DNA from 4 places in the Pseudomonas sp. WC2 genome. Region 4 is predicted to be linked to each of the others. Evidence: riboswitches for the same ligand, from Rfam matches in the RefSeq annotation. Region 4 holds a riboswitch; each other region holds the start of a gene.

Region 1 (4,563 bases), on a different contig from region 4:
CCCCTGACGCCCACCGCCGACCCCTGCCTTGAGGGACGGCCAACGCTTACCTGAAAACGGAGATTGACCATGCAGTACCAACAACCGACTCACCTGCAAGCCGCGATCCTTGACTGGGCCGGCACCGTTGTCGATTTCGGCTCATTTGCGCCGACGCAGATTTTCGTCGAAGCCTTTGCCGAGTTCGGCGTCGCGGTATCGCTGGAGGAAGCGCGCGGCCCGATGGGCATGGGCAAATGGGATCACATCCGCACGTTGTGCAACCTGCCGCAGATCGCCGAGCGTTATCGCGCCGCGTTTGATCGCTTGCCGAGTGACGACGATGTGACAGCGATCTACGAACGCTTCATGCCGTTGCAGATCGAGAAGATCGCCCTGCATTCGGCGGTGATTCCCGGTGCGTTCGAAGCGATTGCGGCGTTGCGCGACAAGGGTTTGAAGATTGGTTCGTGCTCCGGGTATCCGGCGGTGGTGATGGCCAAGGTTGTCGAGCTGGCGCGAGAGAATGGTTATGTCGCTGACCATGTCGTCGCCACCGATGAAGTGCCCAATGGCCGGCCGTATCCGGCGCAGTCGTTGGCCAACGTGATTGCCTTGGGCATCGATGATGTGGCCGCGTGCGTCAAGGTTGATGACACCTGGCCGGGGATTCTTGAAGGGCGTAGCGCGGGGATGTGGACGGTGGCGTTGACTTGCTCGGGGAATGCGCTCGGATTGACCTACGAACAGTTCAAAGCGTTGCCGTCGGATCGTCTCGCGGAAGAACGTGAGCGCATCGGCAAGATGTTCGCGCCATCGCGTCCGCATTACTTGATCGACACCATTGCCGAGCTGCCTGAAGTCATCGACGACATCAACGCACGCCTGGCGCGCGGCGAAACCCCGCAAGCCTGCTGACACCTGATCGTTCCCACGCTCTGCGTGGGAATGCAGCCCGTGACGCTCCGCGTCACTGGACGCGGAGCGTCCCTAGAGCCGTTCCCACGCGGAGCATGGGAACGATCAGCGGTCTCGCTCAAATCCCAGGCAAAAAAAAGCTGCCAAAACTGGCAGCAGAAACTTTAAGAACACGCGATGTATTGACCTCAGCATAGGCGCTGAATCATGACAGTGTCATGACAGTCACACCTTCGCTCAAGGCCAATCGGCTCAATGACTACGGCCAGGACGGCATTACCTACGGCGGACTGCTGCGCCTGTCGCTGCTTCTGCTGAAGGTGAGCAACGTCCAACAGCTCAAAATTGCCGGCCTGCAACCCTATCGCCAAAGCATTCTGCCCGCCGGCCTGGTGCTGATGCTGGCCGCCTTCAAAGTCTTCGGCATCGCGCAGATGGCGCCGTCTGAACCGGGCCTGCGCCTGGGCGTATTGCTCGGGTTGATGAACCGCCATTAATCCTCGTCCCGACAGATTCGTCTCCCCTTCAGCGGCCTGATCGACTACCATGCCGCCGCCGGTTTCCACACGGGATTAATAGGGAATCCGAAATGCTTGCACAGCATCAATCGGAACTGCCCCCGCAACTGTAGGTGCTGAGCCTGCTCCACGACTGCCACTGGGTGAATCCCGGGAAGGCCGGAGCGCGGCGATGACGCATCAGTCAGGAGACCTGCCGGCACAGTGACTGACTAACCGGCGGGGTGTCCGGGAAGGACATCGTGCCGCGCGTCTTTGATCAAATGCCGGCCTTGCGCAGGTTTCCCTGACCGCGTTCGAAGGTGTGTTTCCAATCCGTACCCCCCCGCCCCGTACGGAACCCTTGGAGACTGCCCCATGCTGCTGCCTCGCGTTGCTACCCTCATCACCGGTCTGAGTCTTTGCGCCTTGGCTCATGCGGCACCGACGGTCTATCCCCTGACGCTTGAGAACTGCGGCAGCACGCTGACTTTTCAGCACGCCCCAGCACGTACGGTGACCATCGGCCAGGCCGGCACGGAAATGCTCTACGCCATGGGTCTGGCGGATAAAGTCGTCGGCACTTCGCTGTGGTTCAACAATGTGCTGGATAAATACAAGGCGCAGAACGACAAGATCGAACGCCTGGCGGATAACGAACCGAGCTTCGAAGCAGTCATCGGCAAGCGCCCGGAACTGGTTGCCGTGGAGCTGGAATGGATGGTCGGTCCGCAAGGCGCGGTCGGCACTCGGGAGCAGTTTCATGAACTGAAAATCCCCACCTACCTGCTGCCCTCCGATTGCGAGGCCAAGGACAATCTGGTCGGTGCCGACGGCACGCGGCTGGCGCCCTTCAGCATCGACAGCATTTACAAAAGCGTGAGCCAACTGGCGCAAATCTTCGATGTGCAGGATCGCGGTCAACAGCTCAATGGCCAGCTCAAGGCCAGCCTCGCCAAATCCATCGCCACCGCCCAAGGCAAACAGTTGAAGGACGCCAGCGCATTGGTCTGGTTCTCCAGCGCCGAAATGGACATCGAGCCATTTGTGGCCGGGCACAAAGGCATTCCCGATTTCATGCTCAGCACCCTCGGCGTGCGCAACGTTGTGAAGTCCGACGAAGAATGGCCGACCGTGGGCTGGGAAACCATTGCCAAGGCCAACCCGACCTTTCTGGTGATCGCGCGCATGGATCGCCGCCGCTTCCCCGCTGACGACTATGAAAAGAAACTCGCGTTCCTGCGCAGCGACCCGGTGACACGCAACATGGACGCGGTGAAAAACAACCGCATCATCATTCTTGATGCCATGGCGATGCAGGCCAGCCTGCGCATGTTCGATGGTCTGGAACAACTGGCCACGGCCATCAACGGCTATGACCTGTCGAAATGACTCAGCGATTGATCCGAGTACTGCTGGCGTTGGCGATCCTCTCGGTGGCACTGATCGCCGGCGTGGCCATTGGTGAAACCTCGATTGAACCGAGCATCGTCCTGCAAGTGCTGGCCAACAAACTGTGGGGCGCCGGACATGTGCTCGACCCCATCGACGAAGGCATTGTCTGGAACTATCGCCTGACCCGCGCGCTGGTCGCCGCGGCCTGCGGCGCCGGGCTCGCAACGTGCGGAGTGATTTTGCAGTCGCTGCTGCGCAACCCGCTGGCCGACCCGTATCTTCTGGGGATCTCCGCGGGCGCCTCGACCGGGGCGGTGATGGTCGCGTTGCTCGGCGTCGGCGCTGGCGTTATCTCGCTGTCGGTCGGCGCCTTCGCCGGCGCCGTGATGGCGTTCGTGCTGGTGATTCTGCTGGCGCGGGTCAGTGGTTCGGCCAGCGGCACCGGGCAAATCATTCTCGCCGGCATCGCCGGTTCGCAGCTGTTCAACGCATTGACCGCATTTCTGATCACCCGCTCGGCCAGCTCCGAACAGGCGCGCGGGATCATGTTCTGGCTGCTCGGCAATCTCGGCGGCGTGCGTTGGCCGTCGGTGTGGCTGGCGGTGCCGGCGGCTTTGTTGGGGCTGGCGGTGTGTCTGTGGCATCGGCGCGCACTGGATGCGTTTACCTTTGGTGCGGATTCGGCGGCATCGCTGGGCATTGCAGTGCGGCGCGTGCAGATTCTGCTGATCGGTTGCGCGGCGCTGGTGACGGCGGTGATGGTGTCGATTGTCGGCTCGATCGGCTTTGTCGGTCTGGTGATTCCCCACGCCGCGCGCCTGTTGCTCGGCACCGGCCATGGCCGACTGTTGCCGGCCAGTGCCTTGGGTGGAGCGGTGTTTCTGATTGCCGCGGACGTGTTGTCGCGCACGTTGATCAAGGGTCAAGTGATTCCGGTCGGGGTGATCACGGCGCTGGTCGGCGCGCCAGTATTTGCCTTGATTCTGGTTGGCCGCAGGTCCGCGCGATGAACAGCGTCCTGAGTTGTAGCGGATTGAGCTTCAAGGTGCGCGGCGCCGAACTGCTCAACGGCGTCAGGCTTGAGGTCCGGCGTGGCGAAACCCTCGGCATTGTCGGACCGAATGGCTCGGGCAAATCGACGCTGCTGAAACTGCTCGCCGGGCTGCGCGAACCGAGCGCTGGCGAGGTGCTTATTGACGGTCAGCGTCTGGGTAAAATGCCCCGCCGACGCATTGCGCAAACCCTCGCGGTGGTCGAGCAACAGGCCGACACCGACGACGGCATCCGCGTGTTCGACGCCGTGGCGCTGGGGCGCACACCGTGGCTGTCGGCGCTGCAACCGTGGTCAGCGGCGGACGATGCCATCGTCGAGCAGGCGCTGATCGATGTGGACGCCCTGCACCTGCGCAATCGTCTCTGGCGCAGTTTGTCCGGCGGTGAACGCCAGCGCGTTCACATTGCTCGGGCACTGGCTCAGCGACCGCAGATGCTGTTGTTGGACGAGCCCGCCAATCACCTCGACATTCAGCATCAATTGAGCATTCTCAACGTGGTGCGAACGCTGCCGGTGACCACGCTGATCGCCTTGCATGATCTCAATCAGGCGCTCAACTGTGATCGACTGGCGGTGCTGGAGCGCGGGCGACTGGTTGCTCTGGGCAAGCCGCTGGAGGTGCTGACGCCTGCGCGACTACAAGATACTTTCGGGGTCAGGGCGCATTACCTGACGGACCCGTTTGATGGCGCGCAGATCCTGCGTTTTCATTGATGCTCT
Region 2 (4,563 bases), on a different contig from region 4:
ACGTGTTCTGTGACAACGCCACGTGATGCAATTCCGGATACCCGCCGGGCAAATACAGACTGTCCGCCTCCGGCAATTGCGTGTCGCGGATTGGCGAGAAGAAGCTCAACTCGGCACCCATCGCGCGCAACAGATCGAGGCTCGCGCCGTAGGTGAAGGCAAACGCCTCATCCCGGGCGACGGCGATTCGCACATTCTTCAACAGCGGCTCGACGGCGATGACGTCAGGCGCGGCGAATTCCACGGCCGGTGGCAGCGCTACCTCGCAACTGCTGGCGAGGGCATCGGCGGCAGCGTCGAGACGCACATCGAGATCATTCAATTCGCTGGCCTGGACCAGGCCGAGATGGCGACTCGGCAGTTCGATGCCGGTCTCGCGAGACAACGCGCCGTACCAGCGCAGACCTTCGGTGAGACTGCCTTCGAGCAGTTGCGCATGGCGCAGAGTGCCAACGCGGTTGGCCAACACACCGGCAAACGGCAGATCCGGCTGATACTTCGCCAAACCCAACGCCAACGCCCCAAAGGTCTGCGCCATGGCAGTGCCGTCGATCACACCGAGCACCGGCACACCGAAGTGCCGAGCCAGATCGGCGCTGGACGGCGTACCGTCGAACAGACCCATCACGCCTTCGATCAGAATCAGATCCGCCTCGGCGGCGGCTTCCCACAACAGCCGACGACTTTCCTGCTCGCCGACCATCCACATATCCAGTTGATACACCGGCGCACCGCTGGCGCGCTCGAGGATCATCGGGTCGAGAAAATCCGGGCCGCATTTGAACACGCGCACCTTGCGCCCCTGATTGCGATGCAAACGAGCGAGTGCGGCGGTGACGGTGGTCTTGCCCTGACCGGAAGCCGGCGCGGCAATGAGTACCGCCGGGCAGTGACGTGGTTGATTCAAAGTTCGACGCCTTTCTGCGCTTTGATGCCTGCCTGGAAGGCGTGTTTGAGCATGCCCATTTCGGTGACCGTGTCGCCCATTTCGATCATTTCCGGCTTCGCCGCGCGACCGGTGACGATCACGTGCTGCATCGGCGGACGGGCCTGCAGATCGCTGAGCACCTGATCGAGATCGAGGTAGCCGTGCTTGAGGGCGATGTTCAACTCATCGAGCACCACCAGACCGATCGACGGATCACGCAGCAACTCACGGGACACGGCCCACGCGGCTTCGGCGGCGGCGATGTCGCGCTGACGGTCCTGGGTTTCCCAGGTGAAGCCCTCGCCCATCACGTGGAAGCGCACTTGCTCGGGGAAGCGGCGGAAGAACAACTCTTCGCCGGTGCTGTTGCGGCCCTTGATGAACTGCACCACGCCGCACTGCATGCCATGGCCCATGGCGCGGGCGAGCATACCGAACGCCGAGCTGCTTTTGCCTTTGCCGTTACCGGTCAGCACCAGCACCAGGCCGCACTCGTCAGGCGAGTTGGCGATGCGTTCGTCGATCACGGCTTTTTTGCGCTGCATACGCGCCAGGTGGCGTTCGTCGCGCTCGGGGGAATCAGTCATGGGGGAGCTCTCCGTTGGGGCTGGATAACGGCGGGCAGGCAAAAGAATAGACGGCAAAAAGCCTGGCATCGCCCACCGTGATGCCGCTGGATGGATCAGGCCGGTCTCCGGGCTCATGAGCGGCGTCTGCCTGACTGCGCGCCTTCCCGCTTTAAGCAGTGGCATTCGACGCAGCTTTTACTCATTTACCGTTGCGGGGGCAGCGCCGGGATCGTGATCGTTCTTCGCTTGAAGACAAGCCTCACCGGCTTCCCTGTTTCACTCTGTCGACCGCAGCCACAGAGCACCTGAAACAAGCCGCGAAGGTTAGAGGGTTGGGGGTGGAGCGTCAATTAAAGAGGCGGCCAGCGGGCGAATAACTGCCGTCGATCAATTATCTGCCGCCAATCTTGTGCCATGCCGATACAAATGATATCAAAGAGCCATGCTTTTCCCGAAAAGCCACTACAACAATAAGGATGATGACGATGCAAGGCATGATCATCAGCAACCCGCGCCTGGAATTCCTGCGCCCGATGCTTGAACGCTGGTTTGACTGTATCGACCGCTACAACGCCGTGCGCGGCGACAGCGACACCCCTTACTGGCATGACGAGAAAGCCAATCTCGGATTGCTCTCGGCAGCCGCCTGGATGGCCGAGCTGGTCACCCTGAACGACACTGCCACGCGCAAACAGAATGAAGAAGGCGAGCGCAATGCCCGCGCGGATCTGTTCATCGCCGGCGCCGAAGATCGGGTGTATATCCAGGCCACACAGCGCTGGCCTCGGGTCAACAATCTCAACCTGACCCAAGCCCTCCTCGACATCACCAGCGATGCCAAACGCATCAGCTTCGCCAGCGACCTTAAGCTCGGCTGCCTGTTTGTCGCCCCGCAAAAAGCCCAACACAGCGCCAGCCCTGAAGAGCTGCAGGACATGGTTGATGACCTGCAAAAGGAACACACCTGCGCGGTTGCCTGGTATTTCCCCTACGCCTACCGAAAATTGCGCAGCGAAGCGGGCAACTATCACCCCGGCATTGCCGTGCTGTTCAAGGAAGCACGCGGCTAAGCAGTTGAACCATCGGGCTTGCGCCCTCCTCTATGATTAAGAATGCATTCATAGGGAAGATCAGCAATGCGCAAGCCCCAGCTCGTTTTTGTCATCGCCTTCGCCGGAGGACTTGCCGCCTGCGGTGAATCCTCCAGCCTGCAAGTCTCCGACGGCACCGGTCCGTCCCCGAAGTTGCCCGAACCAAACAAAACCCTGATCCCGACGGTGAACATCGCCCCGGCGGTCGGCTGGCCCGAGGGCGCCAAACCAACGGCAGCGGCCGGCACGCAAGTCGCCGCCTTCGCCGAAGGCCTCGACCATCCGCGCTGGCTCTACGTGCTGCCGAACGGTGACGTACTGGTGGCTGAAACCAACGCTCCGCCGAAACCCGACGACAGCAAAGGCATCAAGGGCTGGGTCATGAAGACCGTCATGGGCAAGGCCGGCGCCGGCGTGCCGAGCCCGAATCGCATCACCCTGCTGCGCGATGCCGACCACGATGGCGTGGCCGAAACCCGCACGGTATTTCTGCAAAACCTCAACTCGCCCTTCGGCATGACCCTGGTCGGCAATGATTTGTACGTCGCCGACACCGATCGACTGTTGCGCTTCCATTACGAGCCCGGCGCGACCGAGATCAAGACGCAGCCGATCAAGGTGACCGATCTGCCCGGCGGCACGCTGAACCATCACTGGACCAAAAACGTTATCGCCAGCAAGGACGGCAACAAGCTGTATGTGACTGTCGGCTCGAACAGCAACGTGGGCGAAAATGGTCTGGATAAAGAAGAAGGTCGCGCAGCGATTTGGGAAGTGGATCGGGCGACCGGCAATCACCGGATCTTCGCCTCAGGCATCCGCAACCCGAACGGCTTGGCGTGGGAGCCCACCAGCGGCGCGCTGTGGACAGCGGTCAACGAGCGTGACGAAATCGGCAGCGATCTGGTGCCGGACTACATCACCTCGGTCAAGGACGGTGGTTTCTATGGCTGGCCGTTCAGCTACTACGGCCAACATGTGGATGTGCGCGTCGAACCGCAAAATCTCGACCTGGTGGCCAAGGCCATCGCCCCGGATTACGCGGTCGGCCCGCACACCGCGTCGCTTGGTCTGACCTTCGCCGAAGGCAACACCTTGCCAGCGCAATTCAAGGAAGGCGCCTTCATCGGCCAGCACGGCTCGTGGAACCGCAAACCGCACAGTGGCTACAAAGTGATTTTCGTGCCGTTTACCGGCGGCAAACCGAGCGGTACACCGGTGGATGTACTGACCGGATTCCTCGACAAGGACGAGAACGCGCTGGGCCGCCCGGTAGGCGTGGTGATCGACCCCCAAGGTGGATTGCTGGTGGCGGATGATGTGGGCAATAAAGTGTGGCGAGTGTCGGCCACCAAATAACTTATTGCCTGGCACAAAACACTGTGGGAGCTAGTACAGCTAGCTCCCACAGTGGATTTCTGAGTAGTTTGAATTACGGGTTATGCGCCAGATGCTCTGGCTGCAATACGCGCTTGGCACTCAGGTAAGCCTTCTGCCAATACGCCTTCGACAGGCTGTCCAGCTTCACCGTGCCACCCGTGGCCGGCGCATGCACGAAGCGCCCTTCGCCGACGTAGATCCCCGCATGACTGACTTGCGAGCCGCCATTAGTGGCGAAGAAGATCAGGTCGCCGGTTTGCAAACCTTCCTTGCCGACATTCGGCGCCTGCATGACGATCATCTCGCGCGTTGATCGTGGCAGGGAGATCCCCGCCGCATCGCGGTAGACGAAACCGATCAGACCACTGCAATCGAATCCCGAGTCCGGCGTATTGCCGCCCCAGCGATAAGGCGTGCCCACCAACCCGAGCGCGCGGAACAGCACGTCTTCAGCAGCAGGCGAGAAGGATTGCGAAGGGCCGAACACGACCGGGGCGCGCACCACCGGCGCAGGCGGCGGAGTACGGCTGGCGCAGCCGCTGAGCAGCGCTGCGAAGAACATTATTGCGAGGCGGGCCGACATGGTCATAAGCAG
Region 3 (4,563 bases), on a different contig from region 4:
CACCGTGCCGGTCGGTGACTGGGTCGAGGCATAAATACCGTTGGCGTTGCTGTTGAGGGTTTCGATGCGATCACCGCTGTAAACAACCCGCACGTTGCCCGCCGTCGAATCCACCCGAATACCGCCAGCGCCAAAACCGCTGGCAAAAATGTTGCCGGAATAATCGATGAGGACGTTGTTGTTTTCGGCGCTGACGATGATGCCGTAGCCGCGTGTGGTGTTGGGGTTGCCGAACACCGTGAGATTGCCGCTGCCGGTGATGGTGGCATCGCCGGGGCCGCGTTTGATGATGTAGATCGCCCGCGAACCGGCGCTATTGGCAGCGTCACCGACAGTGATCGCAGCATTGTTTTCAATGCTGATCGAACCCGTGGCGCCGACGTTATCGTTGGCGTAGATGCCGTGCGCGGCGCCGCCGGTGGTGGTGATCGCGCCGCTGTTGACGATGTCGATGCTGCCGACGCTGGAGAACGCGCGGATCCCGAAACCGTTGAGGCCGCTGGTGCTGAGCGTGCCGCTGTTGGTCAGACTGGTATTGCCCGCCCCGCCCTCGGTAAACACGCCGAACGCATTCATGCCGATGGCTTGGACATTGGCGGCGGTGACCACGGTGGTGTTGCCATTGACCGCGCGTGTATGGACACCGGCATGGTTGCCAATGCCCGCAGTCGGCAGCGTGTCGTCGATAATCGGCAGGCCGGCGGACAACGCATCATCGTTGTTGACCAGAATGCTCACCCCGGCGCCGACGTTGACGTTGGTCTCGCCACTGCCGGTGGCTTTGGTCCAGATGCCGTTGCCGCCGAGCAAGGTGATCTGCCCGCTGCCCTGATGGCTCAGATTGATCGCCCCGCCACCATTAGCGCTGACGTCGATGCCATCGTGTTCGTTGCCGACCACGGTGTTGAGGATGTTCAGCGTGGTGCCCGAGGTCACCGAAAACGTCGACAACCCAGTGCTGGCATTGGTGATCGCCAAGGCGTCCAGTCCACTGCCGCCAATGTTGACCGTGTTGGTGCCGCCGTCGACGGTCAGCGTCGCATTGCCGGTGGTGCCGATGACGTTGGCGAACACTGCGTTGGCCGCTGTCGGTGGCGTGCTGTCGACCGTCGTGCCGCTGAGGCTCAGCGTGGTGTTGGCGTTGTTGCCACGGCTGTTCAGCGAAGAGCCTGCGGTGGTGGTGATGGTGGTGCCCGCTTGAGTGCTGATCGAGGCATCGACACCGGCAGTGGGCAAACAGGTTTGCGAGACGTTATAAGCACCCGCCGCGAGCGGCCCGCAGGCTGCTTGGGCTTCACTCAACAGCAGCGCATTGGCCACGGCCAACAGCAACGCGTTACGCCTGAAATGGGGCGCGAATCCCGGAAAGGATTGGTGGCTTGCGCCTGTCATCGGAACCTCCTTGTTCAACCCTCAGCACTATTGGATGGCCGTTGTTGGCGCCACGGAAATATTGCGGTGATTACCGCTATAGACCTTAGTAGTTATTTCCAAAGTCGCAGCGCTCCGCGGACCTGGCGCTGGCAGGCAAGTTGACGAACGGTCTGTCGAATGTTCAGATGCCGGCCTGTTTCAGGTGCCCCCTGCCGCCGTGCTTGGGGTGAAACGGGAAACCGGTAGGTTCTGTTTGAACGAGTCCGGTGCTGCCCCCGCAACGGTATGCGCGTGATGCTTTCGATACACCACTGTGGCCAGACGGCCATGGGAAGGTGAAAGCCTCGATACGCGCGAGCCCGGAGACCGGCCTGGAATTTCGTTTGGCAAAATCCTGCGGTGGGCGGGCATGGGCCGGTGTCGGCGTGTGCGCGGTGCCTTCTCCTGCATGCTCTTCTGCGAAGATCCTTTTCGAGAAGACAATGATTCGACGTTTCAACACCTCTGTTCCAACCCTTCTGTTCAGCTGTGTGTTCAGCTGTCTGTTCAGCCCTGCTCTGCTGGCCGATGACGCACCGCTGGAACTCAATCAGCAAATCGTTTCCGCGCCGTCAGTGGAGTCCACCACCGTCGCCGATATGGCGCACTACGGCAGCAAAGTCGAGATCGTCAGTCGCGAGCAGATCGAACGCGCCGGCCCCAGCGCTGACGTCAGCCGCGTGATGCAGATGTTCATTCCCGGCCTGTATGTCGCGCCGAAAAACGGCCCGTTCGACTACGGCACCTATTCGCTATTGGGCGGACGCAATGACGACACGCTGATCCTGCTCGACGGCGTGCGCCTGAATAACCGTCTGTACGGCGGTCTGTACCTGGACACCCTGCCGGCCAACGCCATCGAACGCATCGAAGTGCTCAAGGGCGGGCAGAGTCTGTTGTTCGGCACGCAAGCCGTCTCCGGCGTGATCAACATCGTCACCCGCAGCCCGCAATCGCGCAAAGGCGCCGGTGAGGTGAACGTCGGCGTCGATACGTTTGGCGGCACCACTGAAGATGCGCGGGTCGAGAACATTTTCAGCAATGGCTTCGGCGATCTCGGCTTGCTGGCGTACGTCAGCCACAACGTCTCCGATGGCTACCAGCCCTATCGCAACAGCGACCTGAAAAACGTCAGCGAGAAGAACCGCGCCTACGAAGTCACCACGTTTGGCGGCAAGGCGATCCAGTCGTTCGGCGATGATTCGCGGCTGGAATTGTTCTACCAGTATGCCGACGCCAACCTCGATTTCGCTCGCCCGGTCGACAACCACAAAACCACCAACGACCGCGTACAGCAGATCGCCACGGCGACCTTCGAACAGAACGTCAACGAGCGCCTGAGCTACTTCGTCAAAGGCCACATCAACGATTGGGACACGCGCTACACCCGGATCAACAACGTCGAGGGCGGTGGCACCAAAGTCATCAACCACAACGACTATTGGGGCTTCACCGATTGGGGCGTGCAGGCCGAAGGCAAAGCTGAATTGTCCGGCGGGCATGTGCTGGTGTTCGGTACGGACAACCAATGGTTCAAGGGTCAGGACGATGTGCTGATCATCGACAACGACAAGGCCGAAGCGCACGCCGTTTACACGCAACTGCGCCCGCAAATCGACGCCCTGCCCGACTGGCACCCGAGCATCGGCGTCCGTCATGAAGCCATGGGCGGCGGTGATAGCGCCACGGTCGGCATGCTCACTTCGCTGTATGACCTCAACGACCATTGGGCCCTGCGCGGCCAGTACGGCACGGCGTACAAACTGCCGAACGCCGAGCAACTGTTCGTCAACGAGCCGGGCGACGAGATCGGCAATCGCAACCTCAAACCGGAGAAAAGCCGCAACGCCGAACTCGGTGTCGATTACAAAGGCCTGCTGCTCGACCGTGAGTTCAGCGCCAGCGTGACCTTGTTCAAACGCAAGATCGACGACCTGATCACCCTCGACGATATCCAGTGGGTCAACGGTCAGGGCCAGATCCAGATGCGCGGTTTCGAGGCCGACGCCAAACTCGCGCTCAACGATCAATGGAGCCTGCAAGCGGACATGACCCGCAACCTCACCGAGTCCCGCGACGGCGTGACGATCAATGACATTCCAAGCTTCTTCGCCCGTTCGCGGGTCGGCTACGAGTCGGAGACGCGCATGTGGGGCGCCGGCGGTGCGATCCGCTATATCCGCGACGTGATCAGCTCGAAACACGTCGAATACGGCCACTATTCGGTGGTCGATGCCGACGCCTATCGCTACCTCGACCATGCCCATCAGCACCGCGTGAGCCTGTTGGTCGAAAACCTGTTCGACCGCGATTACGTCACCAGCCGCTCGAGCAACGTCGACAACCTTGGCCGGCCATTCACCTCCGAAGTACGTTACACGTACCGCTTCTGATGAGTGACATCCAAACCGTCGACGGTGTCGACACGCACCCGGACTGGTCGCATGTGCCCGAGCATGCGCGCCACGTGTTCATCTGTACCGGCCCGCGCTGCACCCAGCGCGGCGCCCAACAGTTATGGAAGACGTTGCGCCGGCATTTGCTGGCGCACGATCGCATCGAAACCCCCGGCGGTGTGTTGCTGACGCGCACGCACTGTCAGTTTCCGTGCAACCTCGGCCCGGTGCTGACGGTGTATCCGGACGCCTGCTGGTATGGCGTGCACAGCGACGAAGATGTGCAGCGATTGGTCGAGCAGCATCTGCTCGGCGGTGAAGTGGTCGAAGATCTGCTGATCAAGGCGCGGCCATGAGATCGCTCGTATGCTGGATCGGCGCCCTGCTCTGTTCATCGCCAGTGCTGGCCGACAGTTATCGCAACTGCGGCGAAACCTGGAGCGTCGCGCGGCCTTCGCGCATCGTCGCGCTGAATCAGCATGCCGCTGATCTGGTGCTGGCGTTGGGCGCCGGTTCGTCGTTGGTGGGCGTGGCGTATCTGGATGACACCGAGGCCGGTCAGCGGCCATCGGAGTATTTCGGCGTGCCGGTGATCGCCCGGCAATACCCGGCCAGCGAAGTGCTGTATGCGCAGAAGCCGGATCTGGTGATTGGCGGGTTTGCCACGGCGTTTGGTGATGGCGTGACCTCGCGCTCGGGACTGGCGCGCAATGGCGTGGGTTCGTATCTGCTGGAATCCGCCTGCAACGGGCAT
Region 4 (4,563 bases):
ATGTGCATCGCCAGGTCACGCGGGCCAAGGCCCTGCTCGCTGTCGCGCCAGCCGGGCTCGTTGTCCTGCGCGCAGATCGCCTGAATCACCGGAATATTGCGACGAAACGGGCGCAGATGCGGCGCCTCGGGACTGGATTGAGCGAAACCGGTGGTATTGAGGATTACCCCCGCCTCGACTTCGTCCAGCCAATCCTCCACCACTGACAGGCAGCTGGGCTCTTTCAGACTGGCCACCGCGATCGGCAGCGGATTGAGCCCCGCCGCTTGCAGGCGCTGGCAGAAAACATCGATAAACGCCGTGTTCGCCGCTTGCAGGTGTGAGCGATAAAACAGCACCGCCGCGACCGGTTGCTCAGGCAGCCATTCGGCTTGCCAGTCACTCAGTGCGGCGGTGGGTTTGTTCGGGTGGTAAATCGCCGTGCGCGGCAATGCTTGAGGCTCGGCCCACGGGTAATCGCGGTCGAGCCAACGGCTGGCCATGCATCGGAAGAAATCCAGCGCATTGCCCATGCCGCCCTGACGCAAGAACTGCCAGAGCCGGTCGCGATCCTCGGCATTGACCGTGCTCAAGTCGCTGAGCTCCGGATCGGGACGGTCGTCGCCCGGCACCAGAATCACCTGCACACCGCGGTCGGCCAACTCGATCAAACGCTCGACGCCATACCGCCAATAAGCGATGCCGCCGTGCAGGGAAATCAGAATTACCTTGGCGTGACGCAGCACTTCGTCGACGTACAGATCGACCGAAGCGTGATTCTGCACCTGCATCGGATTGGCCAGACGCAGGCTCGGATAATCCTCCGGCAACTGCTGCGCAGCCTCGGCGAGCAGCGCGAGACTGGAGTCGCCGCTGCACAGGATCACCAGCTCGGCGGGGGTTTGTCCAAGGTCGGCAATATTGTCATCCGAGACGAAACCGCCGGGCTGGGTCCTGAGCAGGTGCATGGCTTAAACGCTGAGCGCGGCGCGCAGTTGCGCTTCGAGTTGTGCGGCGTCGAGTTCCTGACCGATCAACACCAGACGCGTCACGCGCGCTTCATCGGCGCCCCACTGACGGTCGAAATGCTTGTCGAAACGCGTGCCCACGCCCTGAATCAGCAGACGCATTGGCTTGTTCGGGATGGCGGCGAAACCTTTGACACGGAGGATGCCGTGCTGGACCACCAGTTGCGTCAGCGCGTCGAGCAGCAGGCTTTCGTCAGCTTGCGGCAGTTCGATCGAGATCGAATCGAAAGCGTCGTGATCGTGGTCATCGTGGTCGTCATCGCCTTCACCGTGGTGGTGATCGTGATGGCTGTGACGGCTGTCGATGTGCTCTTCTGAACCGGCGCCGAGGCCGATCAACACGTCCAGCGGCAGACGACCGTTGCTGGCTTCGATGATTTTCACCGCTGGCGGCAGCTCTTCGGCGACTTCAGCGCGCACGCGAGCGAGGTCTTCCGGGCTGGTCTGGTCGGCTTTGTTGAGGATGACCAGGTCGGCGCTGGCCAGTTGGTCGGCGAACAGCTCGTGCAGCGGCGATTCGTGGTCGAGGTTCGGGTCGAGTTTGCGTTGCGCATCGACCTGATCCGGGAATGCCGCGAAGGTGCCGGCCGCCACGGCCGGGCTGTCGACCACGGTGATCACTGCGTCAACGGTGCAGGCACTGCGGATTTCCGGCCACTGGAAAGCTTGTACCAGCGGTTTTGGCAGGGCCAGGCCCGAGGTTTCGATGAGGATGTGGTCGAGGTCGCCGCGACGCGCGACCAATTCGCGCATCACCGGGAAGAATTCTTCCTGAACCGTGCAGCACAGGCAGCCGTTGGCCAATTCGTAAACACGGCCAGTGGCTTCTTCTTCGGTGCAACCGATGGTGCATTGCTTGAGGATTTCACCGTCGATGCCCAACTCGCCGAACTCGTTGACGATCACCGCGATGCGACGGCCCTGAGCGTTGTCGAGCATGTGGCGCAGCAAGGTGGTTTTGCCCGAGCCGAGGAAGCCGGTAACGATGGTGACGGGGAGTTTGGCCAGTGTTTTCATCGGTATGCCCTTTGGCAAGCGGCGGGCATACGGGACGAGAACCGGCAACGCGCGTGCGCGCCGGAAGCGTTCGCCACCGGATCACCCCGCCCGGTTGTAGTGAGAATCTGTGACGAGGCAGGTCTCCTGGCTGACGGTGTTCAGGCGTGGGGCCTGGCGTTGGCTGCGCCTTCCCGCTGGCTCATCAGTTGAGCTGGCAGTGGCGTGGCAGCGAACATCACCGTTCACAGTTGCGGGGGCAGCCGCGGCATTGACCGCGTTCCCTTCTTAGCTTCGGCGTGGGCCGAAGAACCTCGAAGGCGCAAGGCTACGCATGGCTTGCTTATGGGTCAATGTTGGATTGGGGGCATATCCGTTTACCGCAGCAACGGATCCAGCCACAAAATTGACTAAAATCCCCGAGCCATGCTCTCCTACACACCTTGTTACGGGTGCCCTTCACAGGGTGAAACGGGAAACCGGTGAATCATGTGCTTTACTCAAGCCCATGTCAGTCCGGTGCTGCCCCCGCAACGGTAAGCGAGCGAAGCGTCAAAACCACTGTGCCAGTAAGGCATGGGAAGGTGACGCTTGCAGGTCGGCCTGACGCCACCCCCTCGTGAGCCCGGAGACCGGCCCGCAACACACAGTGCGCATCGTGCGTCGCTGAACATAACAAACCCGCGGTGGGCGGGCGCTGTTCGAACCCCTGCGTGCTCGTCACGCCGGGGTTTTCATGCGCTCTAGATCACCCGCTGACACTCCAGAGGGAAGCGCCATGTCGATCATCAGCAGCACCGGCAGCAACACGGACAAAATCGCCAGCACGGCCACATTGAGCCAACGCCTGACCGCCGCGATCTTCGCGTCGATTCTCGGCGCCAGCCTGGTCTATTTCGCCGGTTTCTCGCACATCGAAGCGGTGCACAACGCCGCCCACGATACCCGCCACAGCGCCGCGTTCCCGTGCCATTGAGACCTGCCGACATGATCAAGCGTATCGCGCAAACCGCAGGTTTCACCGGTCTGCTGGCCGCCCTGCTCCTCACTCTGCTGCAAAGCTTCTGGGTCTCGCCGCTGATTCTGCAAGCGGAAACCTTCGAGAAAGCCGAACCTGTTGCCGAGGTTCATGAGCACGCCGCCGGCACCGCCGCGCATACGCACGATGCCGAAGCCTGGGAGCCGGAAGATGGCTGGCAGCGCGTTGTCTCGACCACCGGTGGCAATCTGGTGGTGGCCGTGGGTTTCGCCCTGATGCTCGCTGGCCTCTATACCCTGCGCGCACCGACCAAAACCTCGCAAGGTTTGCTCTGGGGTCTGGCCGGTTACGCCACGTTCGTCCTCGCGCCGACCCTGGGCCTGCCGCCTGAATTGCCGGGCACAGCCGCTGCGGATCTGGCCTCGCGTCAGATGTGGTGGATCGGCACGGCCGCTTCGACTGCGGTCGGACTGTCGTTGATCGCGTTCAGCCGTCACTGGCTGATGAAGATTCTCGGCGTGGCGATTCTTGCCGTGCCGCACGTGATCGGCGCACCGCAACCGGAAGTGCACTCGATGCTCGCTCCGGAAGCTCTGGAAGCTCAGTTCAAAATCGCTTCGCAGCTGACCAACGTGGCGTTCTGGCTGGCTCTCGGCCTGATCAGCGCTTGGTTGTTCCGCCGCAAAAGCGATGGTCAATATCACGCATGACCCATGACCGCGCAGCGCCGACCTTTGTCGTCGGCCTAGGCTGCCAGCGCGGCTGCCCGGCCAGCACGCTGCGCGCGTTGCTTGATCAAGCGTTGCAGGCCCATCGTATCGAACTGGCGGCAGTCAAGGCGCTGGCCAGTATCGATCTGAAGCGTGACGAGCCGGGTTTGCAAGAGCTCGCCGAGCAACTGGCCCTGCCCTTGCAATACTTCAGCAGCGAGGAACTGGCCAATTATCAGCTCAGGCTCAGTCACCATTCGCAGATCGCTTTTGAGCGTACGGGTTGCTACGGCGTCGCCGAAAGTGCCGCACTGGCACTGGCCGAACAGCTGATTCAAGCCCCCGCGAAACTGCTGATTTCCAGGCAAAAATACGCTCAGGCGACCCTGGCATTGGCTGGCGCTGCTTAAAATCCCGATAATCCCCGCCATCGATCATGAGCAATCTTCATCTGTAGGGATTGCCGAGCCGCTTTTTCAAAGGATTCAACGATGACCGTCTACTTCATCGGCGCCGGCCCCGGCGACCCGGAATTGATCACTGTCAAAGGCCAGCGGTTGATCCGCAGTTGTCCGGTGATCATTTATGCAGGCTCATTGGTGCCAGCGGCGGTACTCGAAGGTCATCAGGCCGAGACCGTGGTCAACAGCGCTGAATTGCATCTGGAGCAAATCATCGATTTGATCAAAACCGCGCACGCCAAGGGCCAGGATGTGGCACGGGTGCATTCCGGCGATCCGAGTCTGTATGGCGCGATTGGCGAGCAGATTCGTCATTTGCGTGAACTTGGGATTGCCTTTGAAATCGTCCCGGGTGTGACCGCCACCGCAGCGTGTGCAGCGCTGCTGGGCGCCGAACTGACGTTGCCGGA

What was found. Region 4 has a riboswitch for cobalamin ahead of cobW (cobalamin biosynthesis protein CobW). Riboswitches for the same ligand answer to the same signal wherever they lie in the genome.
Region 1: linked by a shared signal. The riboswitch ahead of ACQ4OE_RS10045 (ABC transporter substrate-binding protein) and the one ahead of cobW (cobalamin biosynthesis protein CobW) in region 4 are both predicted to bind cobalamin.
Region 2: linked by a shared signal. The riboswitch ahead of cobO (cob(I)yrinic acid a,c-diamide adenosyltransferase) and the one ahead of cobW (cobalamin biosynthesis protein CobW) in region 4 are both predicted to bind cobalamin.
Region 3: linked by a shared signal. The riboswitch ahead of ACQ4OE_RS05095 (TonB-dependent receptor plug domain-containing protein) and the one ahead of cobW (cobalamin biosynthesis protein CobW) in region 4 are both predicted to bind cobalamin.

What each region holds. Positions count from the first base shown of each region.
Region 1 is NZ_JBOBDR010000006.1:270,512-275,074, reverse strand. It holds gene phnX (phosphonoacetaldehyde hydrolase) at 70-897, shown strand; partial or broken gene ACQ4OE_RS10050 (Ppx/GppA family phosphatase) at 1,134-1,394, shown strand; cobalamin riboswitch at 1,437-1,630, shown strand; gene ACQ4OE_RS10045 (ABC transporter substrate-binding protein) at 1,773-2,786, shown strand; gene ACQ4OE_RS10040 (FecCD family ABC transporter permease) at 2,783-3,799, shown strand; gene ACQ4OE_RS10035 (ABC transporter ATP-binding protein) at 3,796-4,557, shown strand; gene ACQ4OE_RS10030 (GNAT family N-acetyltransferase) at 4,499-4,563, opposite strand, start outside.
Region 2 is NZ_JBOBDR010000011.1:181,325-185,887, reverse strand. It holds gene ACQ4OE_RS15715 (cobyrinate a,c-diamide synthase) at 1-907, opposite strand, end outside; gene cobO (cob(I)yrinic acid a,c-diamide adenosyltransferase) at 904-1,515, opposite strand; cobalamin riboswitch at 1,597-1,821, opposite strand; gene ACQ4OE_RS15705 (hypothetical protein) at 1,983-2,567, shown strand; gene ACQ4OE_RS15700 (PQQ-dependent sugar dehydrogenase) at 2,634-3,947, shown strand; gene ACQ4OE_RS15695 (C40 family peptidase) at 4,021-4,557, opposite strand.
Region 3 is NZ_JBOBDR010000003.1:263,156-267,718, forward strand. It holds gene ACQ4OE_RS05090 (autotransporter outer membrane beta-barrel domain-containing protein) at 1-1,392, opposite strand, end outside; cobalamin riboswitch at 1,558-1,763, shown strand; gene ACQ4OE_RS05095 (TonB-dependent receptor plug domain-containing protein) at 1,857-3,806, shown strand; gene ACQ4OE_RS05100 ((2Fe-2S) ferredoxin domain-containing protein) at 3,806-4,165, shown strand; gene ACQ4OE_RS05105 (ABC transporter substrate-binding protein) at 4,162-4,563, shown strand, end outside.
Region 4 is NZ_JBOBDR010000002.1:107,494-112,056, reverse strand. It holds gene cobN (cobaltochelatase subunit CobN) at 1-947, opposite strand, end outside; gene cobW (cobalamin biosynthesis protein CobW) at 951-2,024, opposite strand; cobalamin riboswitch at 2,124-2,335, opposite strand; cobalamin riboswitch at 2,437-2,658, shown strand; gene ACQ4OE_RS02510 (CbtB domain-containing protein) at 2,782-2,979, shown strand; gene ACQ4OE_RS02505 (CbtA family protein) at 2,991-3,692, shown strand; gene ACQ4OE_RS02500 (cobalamin biosynthesis protein) at 3,689-4,102, shown strand; gene cobM (precorrin-4 C(11)-methyltransferase) at 4,184-4,563, shown strand, end outside.